DNA from 3 places in the Brevibacillus sp. B_LB10_24 genome. Region 2 is predicted to be linked to each of the others. Evidence: riboswitches for the same ligand, from Rfam matches in the RefSeq annotation. Region 2 holds a riboswitch; each other region holds the start of a gene.

Region 1 (8,052 bases), on a different contig from region 2:
GAAATCCTGCAGTTCATCCAGCAGTTTTTCCAGATCGTTTACTTTTCCCCCGATCTTTTTCATCTGGTTTTGAATCCGTTCCATATCCGTGACCCTTCCAGAACCGATGAAGGAGGCGTACCCTTTGATCGTCGTCAGCGGCGTGCGAAAGTCGTGGGCGATGGCAGCGATCAGTTCCTGCTGCCGCTCTTCGGCGTTGCGCAATTCTTCCACCATATCGGTAAAGTATTGAAACAATTGGCCGAATTCGTCATTCGCCTTGTAGGAGAAGGAGACGTACCGTTTGCCGTCCTTGATCTCCTGTGTGACCAGCGAAAGCTCGCCGACCGGGCGCAGGATCCAGCGAACCAGTATGAACATGAAGACCAGTCCGAGGAGCAGGATGCTGCCGTAGATGTACCAGACCGACATCGAAACCCCTTTGGAGGCGAGGATGTCTGATTCATCGGTATAGAATGTGATCACGGTGCGCTCCTGGCTGCCCGGGTCATGCTGAAAGTAGTATTCTGCCACTTCTTTTTTGTTGGGCCCCTTCAGACTGTAGGCTTGGGAGACCTTTGTATAGAGGGTCGTCCCATTGGCGTCTTCCACCGTAACCTTGTACATCAGATCTTCTGGCAGCTCAGAGCTGAGTTCATGCATTTCAAGCGGGTCTTTGAAAGAGTTCGTCCGCATCAGCTGATTGATTTGCACGCGCTGGGCCGCCACTTTTTCGCTTAAAAACTGCTCGTAGCGGTCATTTTTGATCTGCTCGACGATGATGTTTTTAAAGATGAGTTGATACGTTAACAGATGAAACAAAATAATCGCAAAAAAAGACAAGAACAGCTTCGTGCCGATTCTCATCTCAAATACGCTCCCCTATGAAAACGTAGCCGGTTCCCCATTGGGTCTTGATAAATGTCCGATCCTTTTCCAGCTTTTCGCGCAGGTTTTTGATGTGTACCGTGACCGTGTTGAGCGAGCCGTATCCGTATCCCCAGACGCGGTCGTAGATTTCCTCGCGGGTAAAGACGATGCCCGGATTCTCGGCTAAAAAGGCCAATAGCTGAAATTCTTTTGTCGAAAGGTCTACCTTTTCGTCATTGACGTAGACGGTATACGTTTCTTTGTTGATTTCGAGCCCCTTAAAGGAAAGCTGGCTCATCGCCGCTGCAGCTTCCTGCTTGGTGTTTTCGCGCTGCCCGATATGGCGAATCCGTTCAAACCGTCGCAGGTGGGCGCGAACTCTTGCTAGCAGCTCCTCGGTATCGAAGGGCTTGGTAATATAATCGTCGGCTCCGATTTCAAAGCCCACCACCTTGTCGACAGCCTTTCCTTTTGCGCTTAAAAAGAGGATGGGCATTTCCCACTCGCGGCGAATTTGGGCGCAAAGCTCGTATCCGCTGATGCCCGGCATCATGATATCGAGCAGGATGAGATCCGGATGCAGTCCGTTTTCCAACAAGGAAAGCGCTTGGGCGCCGCTGTTTGCAATCGATACCTTCATACCTTCGCTCTCGAATATATCTTGGAGAAGATCGGTGATCTCCTGATTGTCGTCAACCACAAGAATGTGTTCTTCTTTCAATCTATATCCCCTCCAACTGCAAAGTCACATTCTCATTCCCATCATATCACGAAACGAAAGAATACACAGTGGTAATAACAGTCTGTAGGGGAATTCCTATGAGGTTATCTTGGGATCTGGTACTAAATTTCGTCAGAAAAAGCCAGAGGCGCTTACCCTCTGACTTCTAAAGTTAGTTTTCCGTTTTCTCTTTGCTATCTTCTTGTGCTTTTTCCAGTGCCGGAATAGCTACTCGTTTTGCTCCGACGTAACGCTTGCTCCAGTAGTAGGGATCGTTCAGCGAAGTCTTGGTAACCCCTTTACCGGTTTCGGAGTGGGCGAACATGTTGTCGCCGATGTAGATTCCCACATGGGAGATGCTGTGGCCATTGGTGTTGAAGAACACCAGATCTCCTGGCTGCAATTCGTCTTTGGAGACAGCGGTCCCTAACTCGTACTGTGATGCGGAAGAGTGGGGAATCTCGACGTCTAACGCTTGAAAGACGTATTGTGTAAAACCGGAGCAGTCAAACCCTTTGGTGGTGGTTCCTGCCGTTTTATACGGAACGCCGTAAAGGTTTTCGATGGTGCCCATAAGCGGGTTTTCCGCTGCAAACACCGAACCGGCTCCGCTGGCAAGCACTCCAGCCAAAATCAATGAACAAACAAACTTACGCATACGCAATGAAGCTGCTCCTTCCTTAAGCCTGCGAGGTTAGCTGAAGGGTTCGGGCGAAAGGATTCCCTAAACTGTCGAAACAGCTACTCACCCCAAAACATTGGTTCCCCCGCTTCCATGATGGAATTCGGCTTTTTTCGATTTTTTTTTACACAATGAACAAAATAATTCGAGGTTGTCCAAGGATTTCCTCTATTTTGCGTAATCGTTCAAAATTTCGTCACAATTTCCTGTCATATTACCGAAACGCACAGCAGGTTTCTTCGTCGCTTGACGCTTTCGGCGGGCTTGTCCGATTTTGGCAGGACGTGCTTCTCCGCCTTCGGACGGACGCAAAAACCAATCGCCCGTCCGTTATACTCGCAAAACAGGTCGTCTACAATAAAGTTGTGAGCAAGAGTTAAAGAAGAAAACGGAGGGATGTTCGATGAGTGAGCGGTCGGGGAAGCTGCTTCTCGGAACCGCGCTGCTGTTCCTCGGAGTAGTCATCTTGCTTGGCCACTTGGGGTTTGTCAAAGGACTGCTGGGCTTTCTCATCTCGGGAGCTGTCATCTTCTGGGGCGGGAGCAAGCTGCTCGCAGCCAAATCGACAGGCGGCCGCATCTGGGGGGCATTCCTGGTCTTCTTCGGCATCTTGATGCTGACCGGCAAGGTTCATCTGCTGTTCAGCACATTGATCGCCGTCGGGATACTCTATCTCGGGTATCGCCTGATCAGGAGCCATCCGGAACCGTCTGCAGAAGAGGTTTCGTACTATGAACGCAAGTGGGCGAGGAGCGTACTTAAGGAGGACACCCTGGATTCGTGGGAAGACGATCTGCGGTCTCGCCGTCCTTGAAAAATGTAGAAGGAAAATATCTTGACCCGCTATACCGTAATGATAAAATGAGGAGGAATTTACATGGGTATCATAAAGAGATTGCGTGATTTAACAGTAGCTTCGGTCAATGATGTGATCGATTCGATGGAAGATCCGGCAGTGATGCTGACCCAGTATATGCGTGACATGGAGTCGGAGATTGGACGAGCTGAAGTAGCCGTGGCCCGGCAAGTCGCGCTGGAAAAGAAGTTTCGCCAGCAGTGGGAAGAAGCCTTGAGGATGGTGGAGAAGCGGGAGCGGCAGATCAACCTGGCGCTTGGCGAAGGGGAAGATGAACTGGCCCGCCGCGCCCTGATTGACAAAAAATACTTTGAAACCCGGGCTTCCGAAAACGAAGCGCTGTACCACTCGGCCCGAGAAGCAGCAGGGCAAATGCGAGAAAAACTGGCGCAGTTAAAAGACGAGTTCTACAAGATGAGAGCGAAAAAATACACGTTGATGTCCAGGGCGCAAGTAGCCCGTACCCAAAAGCACCTGAATCACGTAATAAATGGTATAGGCTGTGAAAGCGCGACCCGCGGCTTTAGCCGTATGGAAGAAAAAGTCATGCGGATGGAAGCGGAAGCAGAGCTCACCGGACATTGGAACGAAGGCCGCCGCAGTCTGCATTCTTCACTCGACGCGTTAGAAGCAGACGATATCGATCAGGAGCTGGCGTTGCGCAAAGAGCGGCTGTTCGACAAAAAAACAGACGAAACCAGACAGGAAGAGCAAGGCGATCACCTGTCCCGATAGCAAGATTTGATAGTCTCGGCAGCCCGTAAAAAGCGGGCTGCTTTTCCCCTAGGAGGTTTGCCCTGTGTCAGATTTTCTCGTCTTCTTGCGACGTTTTTTCTCTAATCCTACCCGTGTGGGAAGCGTTGCTCCCAGTTCGAAATTTTTATGCCGGCTAATGATGAAAAACGTTCCGTGGGTCTCTGCCAAAACCATTGTCGAATTGGGGCCGGGAACGGGTGTTTTTACGGAAGCGATCCTGCGGCTGAAGCGTCCGGAGACGAATTTTTTTGTCGTGGAACAGGACCCGCGGTTTCAGCAGATGCTGAAAGAACGTTTTCCGGGAATACTCATTCAATCGGAAGCGGTTCATTTGGCCAGCTATGTAAAAGAGATGAACCTGCAGCCTGCGGACGCGATTATTTCCGGGCTGCCGTTTGCCGTATTTCCAGTCGAAGTGCGGACGAAAATTCTCGACAATGTGGTGGAAACGCTGGATCCGGAAGGTGTATTCGTCACATTTCAGTACTCGCTGCAGATGAAAGCAGAATTGGAAGAACGATTTAAGAAGGTGAGCATCAGCTTTACGCCTTTCAATGTTCCGCCTGCTTTTGTGTACACCTGCCGGTTGCAGGAATAATGGATTGCTTCTGGCTGCGTTTGGAGGGAAAGACCCTGTGAAACTATCGCGATTAAATCAATTGATTGCTGGCATCATCCTCGTATTTATTGGTTTTGGTCTTTTTCTTGACGCGCTTAATCTGATTGATTTTAACTTATTTAGCCTGTTCCCGCTGTTGATCGTCTATCTCGGCATGCGCTGGTGGACGAGAGGACGCCGGTGGCTGGGCGGAATCGTCGGCGGGATCGGCTTGCTCATCTTGTTGGATCAGTGGTTTCACATTGACATCGGCGATGTGATCGGGATTGCGATCGCGATCGCGTTTATTAACTTTGGATGGCGTTTGATTCGCTCTCGCCGGCAGGTGCCTGCGGAGAAGGAACCCGCTTCCGGGCAGCGGATGAGAATCGATCCCGGCTTCGCAAAAGAGGGCGAGTCTTCACATAGAGAGACCCGCAGTTCGCTGATCGGCGACTATCACTTGACATCAGGCCGCTTTGAACTGCGGCAGCTTCATATTTGGCACGGTGTCGGGGATGTGGTCATTGACCTGTCACGGGCGATTATCCTCGAAGAAGAGGCCTTTTTGTTTGTAAACGGCTGGGTGGGTGACGTGACGATCTACGTACCGGCCGATCTTCCCGCAGCCGTATCTGCGGAGGTGACCGTAGGGGATTTGGAAGTATTCGGGCATCGTCAGGGCGGATTGAACCGTCGAGTGGTCATGACCGCCGAGCACTACGACGATGCTGCGCGCAAAGTGAAAATAATCGTCTCGCTGATCGTTGGCGACGTCGATGTGAGATACATCTAAGGGGGCGTCTCACATGGCTCGTCAAAGCAGACTTGGAAGTATACAGTGGAAGTTCGTCAAGCAATTTGTCTGGCTCAGCGCCGGGATTGTCACCGCGATCTTTGCCGTGCTGTTTGCCGTTGTCCACTACCTTCGGACAAGCACACAGCTATCGCAGCTGGTTAGCGATTATCTCGGCGTACAACTGCCGGAGTCGATCAACTGGGGCCTGGTCTCCGGCCTCTTTTTGCTCGCGCTGTTGACGGCGGCCGTGGTCGGGATTGCAGGCGGCTACGTGATCGGCAACCTGCTGAAAAAGCGCTTAAATACACTGCGTCAGGCGACGATGAACCTAGAACGCGGCCTGCTCTCTTATCGGCTCCCGGAGCTGGGCACGGATGAAATCGGGGAGATCGGCTGGCAGTTTAACCGGATCGCGGAGAAGTGGGAGGATCAGGTGGCTTCCCTGCAGCGCCTGTCCAATCATAACGCCGCATTGGGCGAACAGGTAAGGCATGCCGCTGTAGTGGAAGAGCGGCAGCGTCTGGCCCGCGAACTGCACGATGCCGTCAGTCAGCAATTGTTTGCCATCGCGATGACGACTGCGGCGATCAAACGTATGATGGAGCAGAACCCGCAGCGGGCTATGCAGCAGATTGAATTGGTAGAGGAGATGGCAGCAGCGGCGCAGGCGGAAATGAGGGCATTGCTGCTGCACCTTCGCCCGGCAACGCTGCAGGACCGCCCGCTCCGCGAGGCCGTAACGGACCTTCTGGAAGAGCTGACCCAGAAGCACCCGATCAATATCACCTGGGAGCTGGAAGAGATTGAGGACCTGCCGAGCGGAATTGAAGACCACCTGTTCCGGATCCTGCAGGAGGCCTTGTCCAACACCTTGCGCCATTCACAGGCGGACAAGATCGAAGTGAAGCTGTTTACCTTAAGAGAGCAGGTCCGCCTGCGGGTCAGCGACAACGGGATCGGGTTTGATCCGGATGATGAAAAGCTGACCTCGTACGGCCTTCACTCCATGCGCGAGCGGGTAAACGAGATCGGCGGCAGCCTGGACATCATCTCGTCAACCGGGACGGGGACGCAGATAGAGGTGCGGATACCGCTGGTGATGGAAATCAATCAGAAGGGGGGAGATCAGCTGTGATTCGAGTGTTGTTGGTGGACGACCATGAGATGGTTCGGATGGGACTGGCAGCCTATCTGTCTACAGAGGAAGGAATCGAAGTCGTTGGCGAAGCTTCCAGCGGCGAGGAAGGGGTGCGGATGGCAAACGAGCTGATGCCTGATGTCATCATCATGGATCTGGTCATGGAGGGGATCGGCGGAGTCGAAGCGACCCGCAGGATCCGGGAGACATGCCCCTCCTGCAAAGTGATCGTGGTTACCAGCTTTATTGATGACGAAAAGGTGTATCCGGTCATTGAGGCCGGCGCTTTCAGCTACCTGCTGAAAACCTCTCGCGCCTCCGAAATCGCCCGGGCCATCCGGGCGGCAGCGGCCGGCGAGCCTGTCCTGGAATCACGCGTTGCCGGCAAGATCATGGCCCGGTTTCGACATGGACACGAACAGGCGCCGCATGAGCAGCTGACCCCGCGGGAATTGGAAGTGCTGCTTTTGATCGGTCAGGGGAAGTCAAATCAGGAGATCGCAGACCAGCTGATCATCGGCATTAAAACGGTAAAGACGCATGTCAGCAACATTCTGGCCAAGCTCGGGGTGGAGGATCGGACGCAGGCGGCCATCTATGTGCATCAGCACAATCTGAAGTAAGGCCTGCTCCTGTTCGCCGGGAGCGGCATGCGGCCCTTGGCGGGCGTATGTTCAGTTGGAACTGCGGCAATCCTAATAGGAACACGATAGAGAGAGGGATTCGATGAAGGCAGTCCCGCGTAAGCGTCCGTTTATCCTGCATGCGGACAACGGTGTAGATGTAATTGGTGACGTGCACGCCTGTTACGGGGAATTTATAGAGTTGGTCCAACGGCTCGGCTACCAATTCAACGAAAAAGAGAATACATATCGGCATCCAAAGGGACGCAAGCTGCTCTCGCTCGGCGACATTACCAGCAGGGGGCCCGATTCGATCAGCATGCTTCAGTTCTTTATCCGGCATGTGGAGGCCGGCTTGGCGGAGATGGTGGACAGCAACCACGGCTGGAAAATTGCTCGTTGGCTGGACGGCAGAAGGGTCAATCTGGCACATGGCGACGAAAAGGTAGAAGCGGAATTTCGCGCCTATTCCCAACAGTACGGGGCGGCGAAGGCCGACAGTCTGCGGGAGGCAAGCCGTCGTCTGCTCTTCGCCGCCCCGTCGCATCTGCTGCTGAAGCGAAATGGCAAGGTGCAGGCGGTGGTGGTGCACGCCGGAATTCGGGACGATTACATCGGAAAAGAAGGGTCGGCAATTTCCAATTTTTGCCGATATGGAGACGTGTCCGGGATCGCTGCCGACGGCCGGCCGATTCGCCTTGATTGGACTCGGCAGCACCGCACCAGTGAACTGATTGTCTGGGGACATGATCCGCGGCCGCAGCCAGAGCGTAAAAACAATACCCTGAATATCGATCAAGGATGCGTCTTTGGCGGTCAGCTTACGGCATACCGGTTCCCCGAAGACGAGCTGGTCGGCGTTCCCGCGAAAGAGAACTACTCCGGACTAGCCGACACGCCGCTTACCCGCTATAAACAGGAAGAGAATGTGTGAGTCATGAATGACTGCCGTTCGACAGTTTCTCGTAGAGACGCTTGAGCACAGTCGCCTCTGCCCACAGCGGCAAAGGCTCGTCAATACGGCTGCGCC
Region 2 (8,052 bases):
GCGGTCTTTCCAACTGCTATCGGATGCTTACTCTCCAATCGAGAACTCATAGGCGGCGAAAGCGAGATTGCAGGCGTAAACGGCCGCCAGATAATCTGCCTTGGCTTTGTACCACGATTCTTCCGCCTGCCTTCGTTCAGCCAGGGTCATCCTGCCTTTTTGGTATTCTTCACTCGCCTTCTGATCGGCCTCCTCTGCAGCCTGCAGCGCCAGACTCATCTCTGCCTGCTTCGCCAGGGCAGATTCGAGCTTGCCGTAATTCGCCGTCACATCCTTCTTCGCTGCCTCTTGCAGCTTTATGAGCTCCAATCCCGCTTTCTTCACATCGTTCTTGGCGATTTGCCCCCGGTACGTTTCCAGGGAGGAATACAAGTAGATTATGTTGGCTCTTACTTCAAATGCTTTCAGTTCCGCCTGTTTTTTGAGAATTTCTGGCCGCTGCTGCCAGGCCTTTTCAATCGCAAGCTCAAGTGCGGGCAGTTCGTTGGATGGGAGAAAATGACTCTCGTTTAGTTTCCACTGTACGTCGTCACTCTCACCCATCCATTCATTTAATCGGGACAATGCCTTCTGAAAATTGTCTTCGGCATCCGCTATCGCCTTTTTCCCCTCTTCATTCTCGCTTTGGGCAAATTGCCGCATTTTTAGTTCCAGATTTTCCTGTGTGTAGAGCACTTCATAAAATGCCCTGGCGGTGTCCAGCTTCAGCTTTTTTTCCTGCGCTTCTACGGAGTAGCGCTTCAGTTCCTTTTCCTTTTCGGCTTTGGCTAGGGATTCGTATTTGCTCAACGCCCGGTCCAAAGTCATTTCCAATTTCGCGTTGATGCTTTTGGACGCGAAGCGGGCCAACTGCAATCTCGCTTCTTCCGAATCCAGATCAAGCCGCAGGATCGCCAGGTCGATATTGCTCCCCAGGGTTTTTTCTACTGCTTCCTGCAGTGTTAAATCGGTAAGCTGGATCGATTGATAAGATGTGTCAGCGGCTGCCTTCATCACAGGTGATCCGGCCAGCATCACCGCAGCCGCTGCCGCTGCGATCAGGGGACTACGCAATCTCACAAAACTAGCACCTCGTATCTGACTGATGGTTGCGGCAGGCAAAGCTTCCCTCTGCCACGCCTCTACTATAGGACGGTGCTGCGTGTGAATAGTTACAAGGCAAATCGATAAAATTCTTTTCGGGGGAATCAGTTACCGTTTAGTGCGGAACCTCGTCAGGAATGATTGCAGCCGCGGACTTTGCGGATTACCGAAGATCTGGTCGGGCGGGCCCTGTTCGACAATTTTTCCTCCATCCGTAAAGACCACGCGGTCCGCCACTTCTCTGGCAAATTCCATTTCATGCGTGATGAGAAGCATCGCCATCTCCCCTTCGCGGGCGATCTCTTTGATTACGGCGAGGACTTCGCCGACAAGTTCCGGATCCAGTGCGGAGGTCGGTTCGTCAAACACCATGACCTTTGGCCGCATGACGAGCGCCCTGGCGATGGCAACCCGCTGTTTTTGTCCGCCTGACAACTGGGAAGGATAGGCCTCTGTTTTATCTTCAAGCCCTACCTTTCTCAGCATTTCTACAGCTCTCTCCCTGGCCTCCTCTTTGGGCATGCCCAACACGTGAACGGGCGCTTCCGTACAATTTCGCAGAATTGTCATATGCGGAAAAAGGTTAAAATGCTGGAAGACCATGCCGATATTTCCGCGAATTCTGTGCAAATGCTTTTCGTTAGCCCGGACCAGCTTTCCATTCACTCGTTTGTGCCAAAGCAGTTCCCCGTCCACCTCGATCGTTCCGGAGGTGGGCTCCTCCAAGGTCATCAGCAGACGGGCGAGCGTCGTTTTGCCAGAACCGCTGGGTCCGATTACCGCCACTTTTTCGCCGGATGCGATATCGAGATTGATTCCATCGAGTATCTGCTGTTCCCCAAACGACTTGCTGATATTCTGATAGCGGACAAGCGGACTGATCCTTCCGGCAACCGGCGTAGCTTCCTCTTTCGTTGCGAGCGGCATATTCATACGATCTATCCCCTTTCTTATTTTAAGCTGATTCGCGCTTCCAAGCGCCGGATGAGCAGGGCGGACGGGTAGCTGAGCAGCAGGAACAAGAGACCGACAACGGTAAATGCTTCCACATAGCGGAAAGAAGCGGCGCCGATCAACTTGGCCGTCGCCATCATCTCCACCACGGTGATCGTCGAAAGCAGCGGCGTCTCTTTGAACATGACGATGAGGTAGTTGCCCAGCACCGGAGTGATCGGCCGAATCGCCTGCGGCAGGACGATTTTCGTCCAGGTTTTCCATCTGGAAAAATTGAGCGCGGTTGCCGCTTCCCACTGACCTTTGGATACGGCCTCGATGCCGGAGCGGTACACCTCTGACAGATAGGTGCTGTAGTGGATTCCGAGCCCGAGCACCCCGATGGTCAAGGCGGAGAAGTGAATCCCATAGACAGGGAGCGCAAAGTAGAGAAAGTACAACTGGATCAATAGCGGCGTACTGCGGATAAATTCGGTCACGGCCGCAACGGTCCAGGACAGCGGCTTAAACTTTGCGCGCCGCCCCAAAGCGAGCAGCAATCCAAGGATCAAGGCCAGGAAAAACGCAAGAATCGTCGTCATGATCGTGATGTGAATGACACTGAGCAATTTGGGCAGCACAGACATGGCGAATTCCCAATTCCACATACCTATGTCCTCCCCGCTGTAACAAATTTTTCAAGCAGGCGAACGCCAAGCGTGACGACTGCCGCCATGACGAAGTACATGATCAACAACAGCCCCAGGATTTGCGGGGTGCTGGAAATGTCAAACGTGCGAAGCAGCATGCCCTTGAACGTCAAATCGGCCAGCGTAATCAGCGAAACGAGCGATGTCCCTTTTAACAGCTCGATCAGCAGGTTGCCAAATGCCGGCAGCATCATGACGACCGCTTGGGGCAGGACGATTTTTTTCATGCGCTGGAAGGGCGTCATGTTGAGCGCAATGGCTGCCTCGATCTGCCCCTTGGGGACCGCCTGAATCGAACTTCGGACAATCTCCGAGCCGTATGCGCCATAGTTGCATCCCATCGCAATAAGTCCGGCTGCCATTGGTGTGAGCTCGAAACCGAGCAGCGGCAGGGCAAAATACAGCCAAAACAGCTGAATCATCAGAGAGGTACCGCGGAAAAATTCGACGTAGACCGCCGTTGCGATGCGTATCGGGGTATGCTTTGACATCCGGCCGAAGCCTGCGAGAAAAGCAATGGCGATGGTGAGAACAGCCGAATAGGCAAATATCTGTGCCGTCATTCCGGCGCCGCTCATCAGCGGCGCCAGGAACCCGGCCCCTGCATCTGTATTCATAAGGTGCCTGCTCCTTTCTGTCTACTTCATTCTTTGACAAGCTGTTCTGCTGTCATGTCACCCGGCAATTCTTGCTCCGTAAAGCCGAAGGGCTCCAGAATTTCCAGCAGTCTGCCGGACTCCTTCAGCTTTTGCAGCTCGCTGTTGTACGCCTTGAGGAAATCCTGATCCTCTTTGCGGAACGCAGCAGCTCCGTAACCGCGGATACTCTGTCCATCGATGACCGGCTGATCGAACTCCATGACCCGCTCGATGCCGCTATCCTTTGCCGAATCCAGCACCGCTTGCAGAGACGGCCCCGTCATCGTAATCGCGTCCACCCGGCCTGACTGCAGTGCCGCCACAGCCGATGGCTGGTCGGTCACGATCACCATCTGGTCATCGCCAACGCCCGACTTTTTTAAATAGTCAATCTCTATCGCGCCGCTCATCACGCCGATTTTTGCCTTCTTCTCGGCGATATCCTTATAGCTGTGGAGATCCTTGGGATTCCCTTTCTTCACGGCCAAAGCCTCGCCAATGCTGTACTCCGGGTTGGCAAAGGCCACTTCTTTCGCTCTCTCGGGTGTGATGTACATCCCCGCCGTAATAATGTCAAAGCGTTTGGCATTCAGTCCCGGGATCAGCGAGCCGAATTCGGTCAGTACCCCATTCATCTCGTCTATGCCCATGTTCTTCAGCACCTCTCTCGCTACCTCGACCGCCTCACCGCTCAGCTTGCCGTCCGGTGTCTGATACGCGTACGGCTTCTCATTGGCAAATCCGACCGTCACAACTCCTTGCTGCTTGGCTTTTTCAAGTGTAGAGACTCCGCTCTCCTCATTCGCCCCACCCCCGGAGCTGCTGCAGCCTGCCATCAACAACCCTATCGACAAAACTCCTGTAAGCAAAAATGAAAGCCCCTTTTTGTTCAATGTTCTTTCCCCTTTCTAGCTGGTGCCTAAAAATAAATAACCGGTGCCTGCTCTTCCCCTAGAACCGAAGTTCCAGGAAAAAAGTCTGCACCGGTATTCATCGCCTGATTATCGGTCTGGCCTTAAAACGACCATACCTCAGACCGTGCTCTGCTCGCCAAATAAACGGAATATTCCGCCTATTTATGCGACCCGTTTTCCAGGATCTTCTCTGCATTAGCCGGCGAGGTTAGCTGACGGGTAGGATGGCAGAGAAGCTGAGCTCTAAAACATCCCTCCTGATATCACTTCAAGGATTAACCCCAAAAACCTGGTTCCCCCGCTCCCATCCAAAGATGGAATTAGGCCTTTTGTATTCAGTTGTAAAAGCAAGCCTTGAGTCTGTGTGCCGCTTTGTTGTTTTCTATGGTACCACAGCAAAAATTTCAACTCATCCTCGATATATTCTGATAATAGGCGAGATAGCCGGCTCTCTTTCCGATACTCCCGCTGACCGGACCGAGCCTCCCTTTTCCTCCCAATTGGAGCCAGATGCTGGCAAGTCCACCTTTTAGAAGGCGCAGTGAGGGTTGGCTACCGTGCCGGACATGGACATTGCCTGATGAATCGGATGGAAAAAAATGGACTAAAGGTTCAAGTTTCTGGTTACGAAGTAGCAGAAACAGATGATTCCGTTAAAAAAGGGAGCTAAATTACCATGCGTTACTAGGAATTCGGTTCCTGTACAAGCCATCGCGCTTTCCTTATATATAGGGTGAACCACACATATATTTCCATTCTGGTGAAAAGGAGTGTGACAAGCATGTGGGCAAGAGAGACAGATAGGTGCAGCTTCCAGCGCTTGGCCATGCGGACAACCGTCTTTTTTCTGGCGGTATTCCTCTGTCTATGCGGACAAGCTGCCGCGGCGGAACTGGAGCCGCAGATGAAGTGGTCGAAACGCTATGTCAAGGATGAGACGCGGGAATTGGTGAAGAAGGTCGTGGCCGCTCGAGACGGCGGAGCGCTTGTCTGGGCAGACGAAACGGATACTGCCTACCATATCCTCCCCCCGCTGCTGTTGAAAGTAGATGCGGCCGGTGAAGAAGAATGGACCAAGCGGATGCCGGAGGACTTCTGGATTGCCAGCGTCAAGCAGGCAAAGACAAGCGGTTTTCTCGTCATGGGGGCGCTTCGCTCCCAACCGGAAAAGCTGCAGTTGGTCCGCTTGAGCGAAACCGGAAAAACGGAGTGGACGAAACAGATCGCAGTAGAAGGCGGTGCGATGATCCCGCAGTACTATTCCCTGTTGTACAGCGATTTTGCGGAAACATCCGACGGCGGCTGGATCGCTGCTGGACGTTACTACCCTGGCGGCTACGACACAGGCAAAAAGTCTCTCGTCCACCTCGTAAAAATCACAGCTTCAGGCAAAGTCGAATGGGATAAAACATGGGACACACCGAACTTCAGCTCGGCAGACCGGATTATCATTACGGACAGCAAAGACGTCTATCTGCAAGGGACAGTATCTTCCGGCGACTCGCAGCTGTACATCGCAAAGCTGACCGAAGATGCCGAAGTCATCTGGAAGCACACCTATGATGAGGTTGGTTCTGTGACGATCCACTCGGTCCTGCCCGCAAGCGACGGCGGACTGCTCATTACCGGTTATGTAAACCGGTACAGGTACGATCCTGCGTACAATGACATCTTAGCCTGGCACATCAATGCCAAGGGAGATGTGGTCTGGCGGCAGCAGTACGGAGAAGAAGAACGCGGTGAAATCGGCTTGTCCCTGACTGAGAGGGCTGACGGAGGCTATATGCTGATCGCGCTGCTCGGGTCGGAACGGAATGAACCCTCAGACTGGAGTTTCATGACGCTGGATGATTCCGGCAACCTGTTGGATGAGAAAACCGTCACCTTCCCGCAAGTGCGGGTGATCGGGGCGGTTCCCCAGGGGGCTGGTGAATATCTGCTGTTGGGTCAATATTGGGAAAAAAGCACGACCCTTGCTGACAAGCGGGACATCTACCTGATTAAATACGGAAAGGCAAAGACGCTCATCTCGCTTCAACATGCCTACGATCACAAATTGAAACTGACCCTCGGAGATACCACACAGCTTCAGGTCAAGGCCGTTTATGATGACGGAACGGAGGAAGCTTTGACAAGCGCGGTCAAGTGGCAATCATCCGACGAAAACGTGGCCGCAGTAGATGGAGACGGACAAATTACGGCAAAACAAAAAGGCAAGGCGAAGATTACAGCTTCTCTCGAAGGGAAAAGCGCAATGTTCACGATCCAGGTGAAAAAGTAGCATTCCATGTAAAAAATCGCCCTTGGCCGGCATTCAAAGCGAGTGTCGGCTTGGGCGATTCGTTAGTCGCTTCTACCAATTGGCCGGCAGGCGATAAGTCGAAGCGCTACTGTGAAAATTGCCTCAGATCGATAACCCTGCTGCAAATCCGCTTGATCAGGCTGGCATCATGGCTTACCACGAGCAGTCCCATCTCATGCCTCTGGACATGTTCAAGCACTACGCGCCAGATCTGCGCCTGTGTGATGGCATCGAGCATCGCGGTCATTTCATCGGCAATCAAAAAACGAGTCTGCGGACTCAGCGCCCGCGCTACGCAAAAACGCTGCAGCTCTCCTCCCGACAGCTCGTTTGGCCAGCGGCCCAGCCACTCCTGCTGGATCCCGAGCGCTGCGAGCAGCGAATCGTCCGGCGTCCCGCCCTCCATCAAGGTCTGTCGCATGCGCCAGCGCGGATTGACTGCTTTCTCGGGATGCTGGAAGACAAGCTGAACAGGGTGATACCCCGTAGTCGGCAAAGATGCCCCGCCGAGTGTCACGCTGCCTTCATGAGGGCGCTCATAACCGGCCAGGATACGTCCCAGCGTCGTTTTGCCGCAGCCGCTCGGCCCCACCAACCCGACCGCTTCACCCGCCTGGATCGTGATGTCAACTCCCCGCAGCACCCAGCGGTCACGGCCGTAGCGAAAACCAATCTGCTTCGCTTCAAGTTGCATGGATGCACCTCACAGTTCCCCCGCGCACATTCCGCTCTTCCGGGCGATCGGTGTCGCACTCAGGCGCAGCCATGGGACAGCGGGGGTGAAACAGGCATCCGGAAGGCAGCGCATGGGGCGGAGGCTGAAACCCCGGAATCGGTTCAAAACCGTTTTGCGGCAGCGCTCTCCACAGTGCTTTGGTATAGGGATGGCGGAGCGCCTCACCCTCTCCGGTAAAATCCGTCACAAGCGCGGTCTCGACTGTCGTGCCCGCATAAAAGACGGCGATGCGGTCGGCGATCTTGAGCGCTGTTTCGATATCGTGCGTGATCAACATCACACCTCGGCCCTCTTCTGCCAGTTCCCGAAAATACCCCAAGGTTTCCTCGACCGCCGCTTCATCAAGTCCGGGTGTCGGCTCGTCAGCGATCACCAGCCGAGCACCGCTGACCAATGCGGTAGAGACAAGGACGCGACGCGCCATGCCTCCTGACAATTGAAAGGGAAACAGCCGCTTTGTATCAGGGGGCAGATTGTACCTGGCAAATACCTCGCGCTGGATGTCGGCAGCTTGGCCGCCATTCACAGCCGTACGCACCTGTTTACCCACTCGCATCAAGGGATCGAGGTAATTGACGGACTGCGGAATCAGCGCGATTTCCCGTCCTCTTAGCGATGCCTGCTGCTCTGGTGTCAGCTTTTGGCCGGCAAATACGATCGAACCGGAAGTGACGGCATTGCCAGGCAGAAGACCGAGCACGGCATGGGCCAGCAAGCTTTTGCCGGAACCGCTCGC
Region 3 (8,052 bases), on a different contig from region 2:
CCGTTCATTTTTTCCGCTTTTCTCATGTCAGGATGTCAAACCATACTTTGACCGCCGTTGCTGTAATAAATACGGTCAGGATGATCCGCAAGTATTTCCCGTTTACCTTGCTGCCGACGAACGATCCCAGCGGAGCGCCCGACACGCTGCCCAACACTGTGAAAAAGGTGGCCCAAAACGGGATGGGACCGGCCGCCAATTTGCCGGTAACGCCCCCTATTGCGGAGATGAAGACGATCGCCAGAGAAGAGGCGATGGTGATGCGCGTAGGTATTTTCAGAAGGGTCAGCATGATCGGGATCAGGATAAACGCCCCGCCTGCTCCGACCGTCCCGGAGACAAGCCCTACCAAACCGGCTGACAGGGCAGCCACCGGCTTGGGGTAGACAAGTTGTTCTGCATCCAGTTCTTCCCGCTTTCCCCGATTGGGGATGAGCATCAGGATCACGGCCGCGACTGCGACGATCCCGTAAATGAGATTGATCGTTTCGCTGGGCATGTATTTGGAGCCCGCTGCTCCAATCAAGCTGCCGACGAGAATACTGCTTCCCATGGTCAGAACAAGCCCTTTATGTATATAAGATGGTTCGTGTTTCCTTTGCATGCGGTAGGCGAGTACCCCCGACAACGACGCAAAAAAAACTTGGAACATGCTGATAGAAGATACTTCCTTCGCCGTGAAATGGCCGACACCAAACCAGTCGGGCACATACAATAACAGAGGAAAATTAATGACTGCTCCGCCAATGCCGAGCATTCCCGAAAAAAACGATCCGATCAGGCCGATGAAGAACAGAACCAGATGATGCCCCAGGCCCACAAAATCCCTTCTTTCCAAACCTGCTTTTTTGCCCGCAGGAGATAACGCAATCCTTTGCTCCTATCCTTTTAATCGAGGTGTTTTTATGCTGAAACTGCTTCGAAAGTTCAAGCTTGAACATTGCCCTATATGCAATGAAATCCTGCAGAGCCAACACGGCAGCCTCTGTTATACCAAGGCTTGCCCCCACGGCCATTATACCGAAGAAACGTACTGCCATCTAGGGGTGCGAATTGTCTATAAAAAATAGTGCTCTGACTCATCTCAGGAAATTTTTGTCAGGGGCAGTCATTTTGCCCCAGATACAGGGACCGCATTGTAGTACTCCTCCAAGCACTGTCCTTTTTCAGCCAACTCCTTGGCAAGCTGGACACCTACATAGCGGATGTGCCAGGGTTCATATTCGTAGCCGGTGATCTCCACCTTGTCTTCCGGATAGCGAACGATAAAGCCGTATTCCGGTGCATGTTTGGCAAGCCAATCAGCCTCGGGCGTCCCGGCGAAGCAGCTCTCCGCGGCGCATTTGCCGTCAATGCCGGATACATCGATGGCCAGCCCTGTCTGATGCTCGCTGGTGCCGGGAACTGCGCTGTACATTTTGGCAGCCGCCTCGCCATCCCGCTGCACATAGCTTTCAAATAGTTTTGTCTGCCGGTCATAGGAGCGGTATCCGGAGACTCCGGCGAGCGAGATACCGTCTTTCTTTGCGCCGTCAAACAGTTTCTCCAGCGCATCTGCGGCTTCCTTGCGCAGTTTCCGTTTTTCGATTTTCTCTTGGAAAATAAACGGCACATTTGGGTAGACCAAATCTTGCGGCTCATAATTTTTTGGCAGAGCATACTGCTTGTCTACCAGGACAGTGACGCTGTCAGGGTTGGCAACTACTTTAAGGCCATCGATGGTACCGGATGTTTCTTGAACCGGAGTGCTCTCCTGGGAATTTTGCGATTCGGGGTTGCCAGCCGTTTTTTCGTCCGGAGGGACAGTGGGTTGTTGTTCTTGGGAAGGGGAGACGGTCTGCGAAGGTGTCGGGTCTTGTTGTTGATCTTCACAGCCTGTCAATGCTGCGAGAAACAGGACACTGCTGAATACCATTGCCGTCATGATCTTCTTCATGTTGAATAAATCCTCCTTAAAACGCTTGGTGTACATGGATATTGCAAGGCTTAGCCGCTGTGTCAGCTCTCTTTGCTGCGCCTGCTTTTGGCCGGTGCCGGGAACTTTTTGCTCCGGTTTGTCCGTATTTTCCATCATACACTCATCCTCTGCGATATTACCAGATTTTTTATCGATTAGTTCATCCGCTTCCGCTTTTTTCGTTTTGTCTCTGATTGCACAGGATGACAAGCGGGAACGTTCGGCATTTGTCTTTTTATGTAAAGACATTCATTTAGCAACTTTTCCCATCACTCACCTAAAAACTAGACGTCTACCGGTAAGCAAACGTCCATTCATCCCAAAATATTGTGCATATACTATGGTACATTCTCACAGAGGGGAGATATTTGATGAGAAGCAGACGCAAAGCCGACAAGAAGGCTAAAGTCCGGATGGTCAGTTCATTTTCGCCTTATTACGGCCCGCAGGCTGTCAGCCCTTACTTTGGAAAACCTTGTCCGCCGGTTGTCAGTCCATTTCAGACGACCAGACCGTATTGCCCGCCCGTTGTGAGTCCATACCACGCGGCCAAACCGTATTGCCCGCCGGTTGTCAGTCCTTTTCAAGCTGTGAAGCCCTTTCCGACACCGCCAGTCGTCAGTCCTTTTGCGAAGCCCCCGGTCGTCAGTCCTTTTGCAAGACCCCCGTTCATACCACCATTTGTTCAACCCTTTTCCGTTTGCGACCCATGCTGCGCCAACTGCACCAGATGCATGACGACCGGCAACAACTCAGCCTGCCGTTACTGCCGCAGACACTGCGGCTGGAACAAAAAATGACAAATCGTTCCGGGTGTACGGAAAATGGGGCCCGGCCACGCTCGAAACTTGGTTGTTTCGGGCTTTTTACATAAAATTGGCGTTTGTTAGCAGATATACCAACATTCAATAATTTCATCAATTCGCATTCTCTGTTATCCTTGTAGATGCCGAAACTTCAAAATACATCGAAGTGCGGGGGACGCTTTTCGACAGAAAGGCCTTTTTGGCTTTCTGTATGGGGTGAATCGCTTTGCAAGCGTAGGGTTGTATCCTCAATCCGAATCCGACAACTAACCTCGTAGGGCAAAAAAAAGGAGACGATACGATGAAAAAATTTTCAGCCAGAAAGTCCCTTCTCGCCATTGTTCTCGGAGTTGCCGTAGCCGGCATTTCTACTTCTGCATTCGCTGCAACTTGTCCGCAGCAGGCAGCCAACGATCCGGCACAACAGCAGATGATGTATGTCTATCCGCAATTCCAACAACAATGGGTGATCTACCCTCAGCAAAATCATAACATTCCACAACAACAGCAGCAGTATTTCTTCCAACCCGCCAACAAATGGCACCAGCCTGCAACAAACTACAGTCAACCGGTACAAGCTCCAACACAACAGCCGGCAAATACACCAAGCCAGCCTGCCAAAGCACCTGTAGCCAAAACCCCTGATGCCTCACAAGGAAATGTCGACAACTACGCCAAAGAAGTATTTTCACTCGTCAACCAAGAACGCCAAAAAGCGGGTCTTCAGCCGCTGAAGTTGGACGAGCAGCTGTCTTCCGTCGCGATGAAAAAAGCCGTCGACATGGAGAATAACCATTACTTTGACCACATCAGTCCGACCTTGGGCTCTCCATCTGACATGATCAGCCAAAGCGGCATCCAATACATGACCATGGGAGAAAACATCGCAATGGGTCAACGCAGTCCGCAAGAAGTCATGCAGCAGTGGATGAACAGCGAGGGCCATCGGGCAAACATCATGAACTCGAACTTTGACACCATCGGTATTGCCTATTACAACGGCTATTGGGTACAAGAGTTTATCGGAAACTAAACATGACGTGAAAAAAACAAGGCGGGCACCGGTGCTCGCCTTGTTTGTGTTTGCCTACAGCGTGACGACGATCAATTTGCTCTCGGACATTTCCTGCATCGCGTACTTCACGCCTTCGCGCCCCAAACCCGAGTCTTTGACGCCGCCGTAGGGCATGTGATCCACCCGAAACGTCGGGATCTCATTGATCAGCACTTGTCCCACTTCCAGCTTCCGGGCAGCGGCGAACGCCGCCTGAATATCCCGGGTGAAAACGCCTGCGTTCAATCCAAATCGGGACGCATTGGTCTTCTCGACCGCCTCCTCCATAGACGTTACCCGGTCGATGACGACGACAGGTCCAAACACCTCCTGACATACCACGCGGCTGCTCGGATCGGCGTTCAGGATCAGGGCGGGGCGAATCACGCTGCCGTCCGTCTCCCCTCCGTAAACCACCGCTCCCATGCGCCTGGCTTCCTCAATCCATTCAAGAATCCGCTTGCGGGAGCGCTCGTTGATAACGGCGGACACATCCGTATTTTCATCCAGCGGGTCTCCTGTGCGGAGCTGTTCCATCCGCTTGCGAAATTCTGCTGTAAAGCTGTCGTACACGTTCTGATGGACGTAGATCCGCTGCGTGTGAATGCAGACTTGTCCGGCGTACGAAAACGCCCCTTCCACGGCACGAGCCACACAGCGCTCCAGATCGCAGTTCTCATCGACGATCAACGCGGAGTTGGAGCCCAGCTCAAGCGTGAGTTTCTTCAAGCCGGATTGGGCGCGAAGCAGTTTCCCGACTTCGGGACTGCCGGTAAAGGAGAGTTTTTTGATCCGTTCATCTGCTGTCAGGACCGGACCCAGGACTGCTCCTTCGCCAGACACGACGTTGAGCGCACCGGCTGGCAGGCCTGCTTCTGCAAGGATCTCGGCGAGTACATAGGAAGAAAGCGGCGTCTGCTCTGCCGGCTTCAATACGACCGTATTGCCGACAGCGAGCGCCGGTCCCACCTTGTGGGTGACCAGATTGAGCGGAAAGTTGAACGGGGTAATCGCAGCGACCACACCCAGGGGTTCGTTCACGGAAAAGGCAAGCCGCCCTTCTCCGCCGATCGCTGCATCCATCGGAATGGACTCACCGTTCATCCACTTGGCACCCTCGGCAGAAAAGCGGATCGTCTGAACGGAACGGCCCACTTCCGCCCGGGCCGCTTTGATCGGTTTTCCCGCTTCCTGTGCGATGATCCTGGCCAACTCCTCCGTCCGCTCTTCCATCAGCTGAGCGGCGCGGTTCAAGATAGCAGAGCGCCGATGGGCAGGAAGTGTCTTCATCTCGGCAAAAGCGGCATCCGCCGCCTCAATCGCCGCCAGCATCTCTGCTTCGTCGGCATTGGCGATCGATCCAAGGCGTTGATTGTTGTACGGATTGTAGAGTTCATAGGTTTGCTTCGCAGGCACATAGCGGCCATTGATAAAGAGATCCTTATTCATGACATCTGCCTCCTTTTTGATGTATACGTATTCATTATTGCCTGTACTTGCCTGCTACGGCGGGCAAGCACCGGTAGTTTCGCGAACGATCAGCTCCGGGCGAAGCACGATCTGAATCGGCTGCAGCGCCTCCTCCTCGGCTTCAATCAGGTTCATCAGCATCTCAATTGCCAGCACCCCCATCTGCTGCTTGTAGTTACCGACGGTCGTCAGGCGGATCGACTGATGGGAAGCAATATCGATATCGTCGACGCCGCAGATGCTGACGTCCTCGGGAATTCGTTTGCCCATCCGGATCAGCACATCCATGCATGTCAGGGCCATCGCATCTGTCGCACAGATGATCGCTGTCGGCGGCGAAGACAGCTGCATCAGCCTGACTGCGGCAACCTCTATTTCCTGCGGGGTGCCGTTAGTCATCACCATCAGCTGCGGGTCGGGCTGCAGGCCGTATTTTTTCAGCGTCGCTTCATATCCTTCCTTCCGTTCAAAAAACGTCGAGACATTGAGGTGTCCAGACAGGAAAGCAATGCGTTTGTGGCCGTATTCGATCAAATGCCGCGTATTCAGCTCTCCGGCCAGCCGGTTGTCTATGACGACGTAATTTCCGCCGGTTCTAGGGCGGCGGTTGAACATCATGTAGGGAATATTCGCCTCTTCAAGCTGTGGTAACAGCGGATCGTCCAGTTGGATCGTAGACAGGATGATTCCGTCCGGCTTATAGCGGCTGATCGTTTCAAACAGACTCAGATTATCCCCCATATGTTCGAAGTGCACCATCACGCTATACCCCTTTTCCGCGGCTAGCCGGACGATATTGTCCGTCGTTTCGACAAAAAAGTGGTTCTTCAGCGTACCGGATAGGAGCGCGATGTTGCGCGTCTGATTCATCACCAGGCTGCGGGCGATAAAATTGGGCCGGTAATGCAGCTCGGCCATCGCCTGCATCACTTTGTCCTTCGTCTCCTGCTTGATCCCGGGGTATCCGTTGAGTACCCGCGAGACGGTTGCCTGCGATACGCCGGCGTGTTTCGCAACGTCTTTCGATGTCACCATCCTGGCCATCCACCTTTGTATGAACGATCTGGAGCGATCATGTATACGTATTCATTGATAACACGAATATAGCACCGCCACTGTTCGCTGTCAATGGAAGAAAGAAAGAGTGCCGCCAAGACGATAGCGACACTCTCTGTGTTGTTTTCATTACTTCTTCAAATCTTCAATAGAGTTGACATCCATATAGGAAGGGACGACCAACCCTAATTTGGTTCCGTCGAGGTTGACTCCCAGGTCCTCAAACTTGCCTTCCAGCTGCTTTACGTACTCTTGGTGGGTGGTCGGCAGCCATGCCGCTACCATCCCGTCTACATCGCCATTGGCGACGCCTGCCCACATCGGGCCGGCTTCCACCTGGCTCAATTCAACGTCATAGCCCAGCTTTTGCTTCAATACTTCCGCGACAACATTGGTGCTGGCGATCTCCGAGTCCCAAGCGACGTAAGCCAAGGTCACCTTTTGGCCAGAGACCGGTTGGATCCCCTCGACCCATTTGTTTACCTGCTCTTCATGGCTCTTCACCCATTCTGCTGCAGCCTGTTCGGGGTCTTTTCCATTTTCAATCTCCAGCATGACATCTTCCATATCGCTTGGCTTCCAGTTGAAGTTATCCAGGAAAGCATAAGCGCTCGGCTGGTCCTCTTTCAGCCCTTTGCGTACAATCGTATGGATTTGCTCAGCTGCCCCGTACACCCCTTTGGGGTCATCCAGGTACTTCAGATCGAATTTCGAGAACATCCAATGCGGCGACCAGCCGGTGATGATGATCGGTTTCTTCTTATTGTAAGCGTCTTTGAGCGCCGCTGTCATGGCGGCACTGGAGCCTTCCACCAGCTCCCATTTGTCCAATCCGTATTCCTGGATCGCTTTTTCCGTAGCCGTCATCAGGCCGGCACCCGGGTCGATCCCGATGATTTTATAGCCGACTTGCTCGCCGACTGATGCCGACGCGCCGCTGTTCGCTCCCCCGGATTTTTCTGGATCATTCGCCGGTTGGTTGGACGCGGATGAACAGCCCCCCAACAGCAAGACTGAAGCCAACAGCGCCGCGGCGCCCCGTTTTACCAGTTGTTTCATCGTACTATTCCTCCCCCTAATTGTTTCTTTTCTTTTTATTTTGAGTAAGCCGGTCCAGGACAATCGCCAAGATGACGATCGCAATTCCGGCCTCAAAACCAACTCCGATTTTTATCTGCGTCACAGCGCGGTATACATCGGCACCCAGGCCCTTGGCCCCGATCATGGAGGCGATTACCACCATCGAAAGCGCCAGCATAATGCTCTGGTTGATCCCGGCCATAATCGTCGTTTTGGCGATCGGCAGCTGTACCTTCCACAGTTTTTGCAGCGGTGTGGAACCAAAGGCGTCCGCCGCCTCGACCAATTCGGCCGGTACCTGCCGGATCGCCAGGTTCGTCAAGCGGATCGTCGGCGGCATCGCGAAGATGACGGAAGCGATCACACCCGGAACCTTGCCCAATCCGAAGAAGAAGATGGACGGAATCAGGTAGACGAAGGCAGGCATAGTCTGCATGAAGTCCAGACACGGTGTAACGATATTTTGCACGATGTCTTTTCTCGAACACCAGATCCCTACCGGAACCCCTATCACTACTGAAATAAGCGCCGCTGTCAGCACCAGCGACAAGGTCTCTATCGTATTGGTCCAGTAACCGAGATTATCGATCAGAAAAAGACCTATAAATGTAAAGATGGCTAATCCTACA

Evidence for each region. A riboswitch is a leader RNA that binds a small molecule or an ion and turns the genes downstream of it on or off. The one in region 2 is predicted to bind cyclic di-AMP.
Region 1: it holds a riboswitch for cyclic di-AMP, as region 2 does, so the genes downstream of both, ACI7RC_RS24700 (C40 family peptidase) here and ehuB (ectoine/hydroxyectoine ABC transporter substrate-binding protein EhuB) in region 2, are expected to answer to the same signal.
Region 3: it holds a riboswitch for cyclic di-AMP, as region 2 does, so the genes downstream of both, ACI7RC_RS18740 (CAP domain-containing protein) here and ehuB (ectoine/hydroxyectoine ABC transporter substrate-binding protein EhuB) in region 2, are expected to answer to the same signal.

What each region holds. Positions count from the first base shown of each region.
Region 1 covers NZ_JBJQOQ010000042.1:9,146-17,197, forward strand. Annotated here, with positions in the region: gene ACI7RC_RS24690 (sensor histidine kinase) at 1-846, opposite strand, end outside; gene ACI7RC_RS24695 (response regulator transcription factor) at 848-1,570, opposite strand; gene ACI7RC_RS24700 (C40 family peptidase) at 1,743-2,228, opposite strand; cyclic di-AMP (ydaO/yuaA leader) riboswitch at 2,241-2,371, opposite strand; gene ACI7RC_RS24705 (hypothetical protein) at 2,656-3,066, shown strand; gene ACI7RC_RS24710 (PspA/IM30 family protein) at 3,130-3,843, shown strand; gene ACI7RC_RS24715 (class I SAM-dependent methyltransferase) at 3,908-4,462, shown strand; gene liaF (cell wall-active antibiotics response protein LiaF) at 4,500-5,258, shown strand; gene ACI7RC_RS24725 (sensor histidine kinase) at 5,272-6,396, shown strand; gene ACI7RC_RS24730 (response regulator) at 6,393-7,022, shown strand; gene prpE (bis(5'-nucleosyl)-tetraphosphatase PrpE) at 7,126-7,956, shown strand; gene ACI7RC_RS24740 (N-acetylmuramoyl-L-alanine amidase) at 7,958-8,052, opposite strand, start outside.
Region 2 covers NZ_JBJQOQ010000001.1:304,879-312,930, reverse strand. Annotated here, with positions in the region: gene ACI7RC_RS01585 (TolC family protein) at 28-1,059, opposite strand; gene ehuA (ectoine/hydroxyectoine ABC transporter ATP-binding protein EhuA) at 1,192-2,016, opposite strand; gene ehuD (ectoine/hydroxyectoine ABC transporter permease subunit EhuD) at 2,034-2,684, opposite strand; gene ehuC (ectoine/hydroxyectoine ABC transporter permease subunit EhuC) at 2,687-3,343, opposite strand; gene ehuB (ectoine/hydroxyectoine ABC transporter substrate-binding protein EhuB) at 3,370-4,200, opposite strand; cyclic di-AMP (ydaO/yuaA leader) riboswitch at 4,460-4,615, opposite strand; gene ACI7RC_RS01560 (Ig-like domain-containing protein) at 5,060-6,559, shown strand; gene ACI7RC_RS01555 (ABC transporter ATP-binding protein) at 6,666-7,274, opposite strand; gene ACI7RC_RS01550 (ABC transporter ATP-binding protein) at 7,264-8,052, opposite strand, start outside.
Region 3 covers NZ_JBJQOQ010000022.1:74,156-82,207, reverse strand. Annotated here, with positions in the region: gene ACI7RC_RS18755 (sulfite exporter TauE/SafE family protein) at 23-820, opposite strand; gene ACI7RC_RS18750 (M15 family metallopeptidase) at 1,109-1,936, opposite strand; gene ACI7RC_RS18745 (hypothetical protein) at 2,329-2,757, shown strand; cyclic di-AMP (ydaO/yuaA leader) riboswitch at 2,895-3,060, shown strand; gene ACI7RC_RS18740 (CAP domain-containing protein) at 3,065-3,796, shown strand; gene ACI7RC_RS18735 (aldehyde dehydrogenase family protein) at 3,851-5,266, opposite strand; gene ACI7RC_RS18730 (LacI family DNA-binding transcriptional regulator) at 5,321-6,322, opposite strand; gene ACI7RC_RS18725 (glycine betaine ABC transporter substrate-binding protein) at 6,473-7,402, opposite strand; gene ACI7RC_RS18720 (ABC transporter permease) at 7,419-8,052, opposite strand, start outside.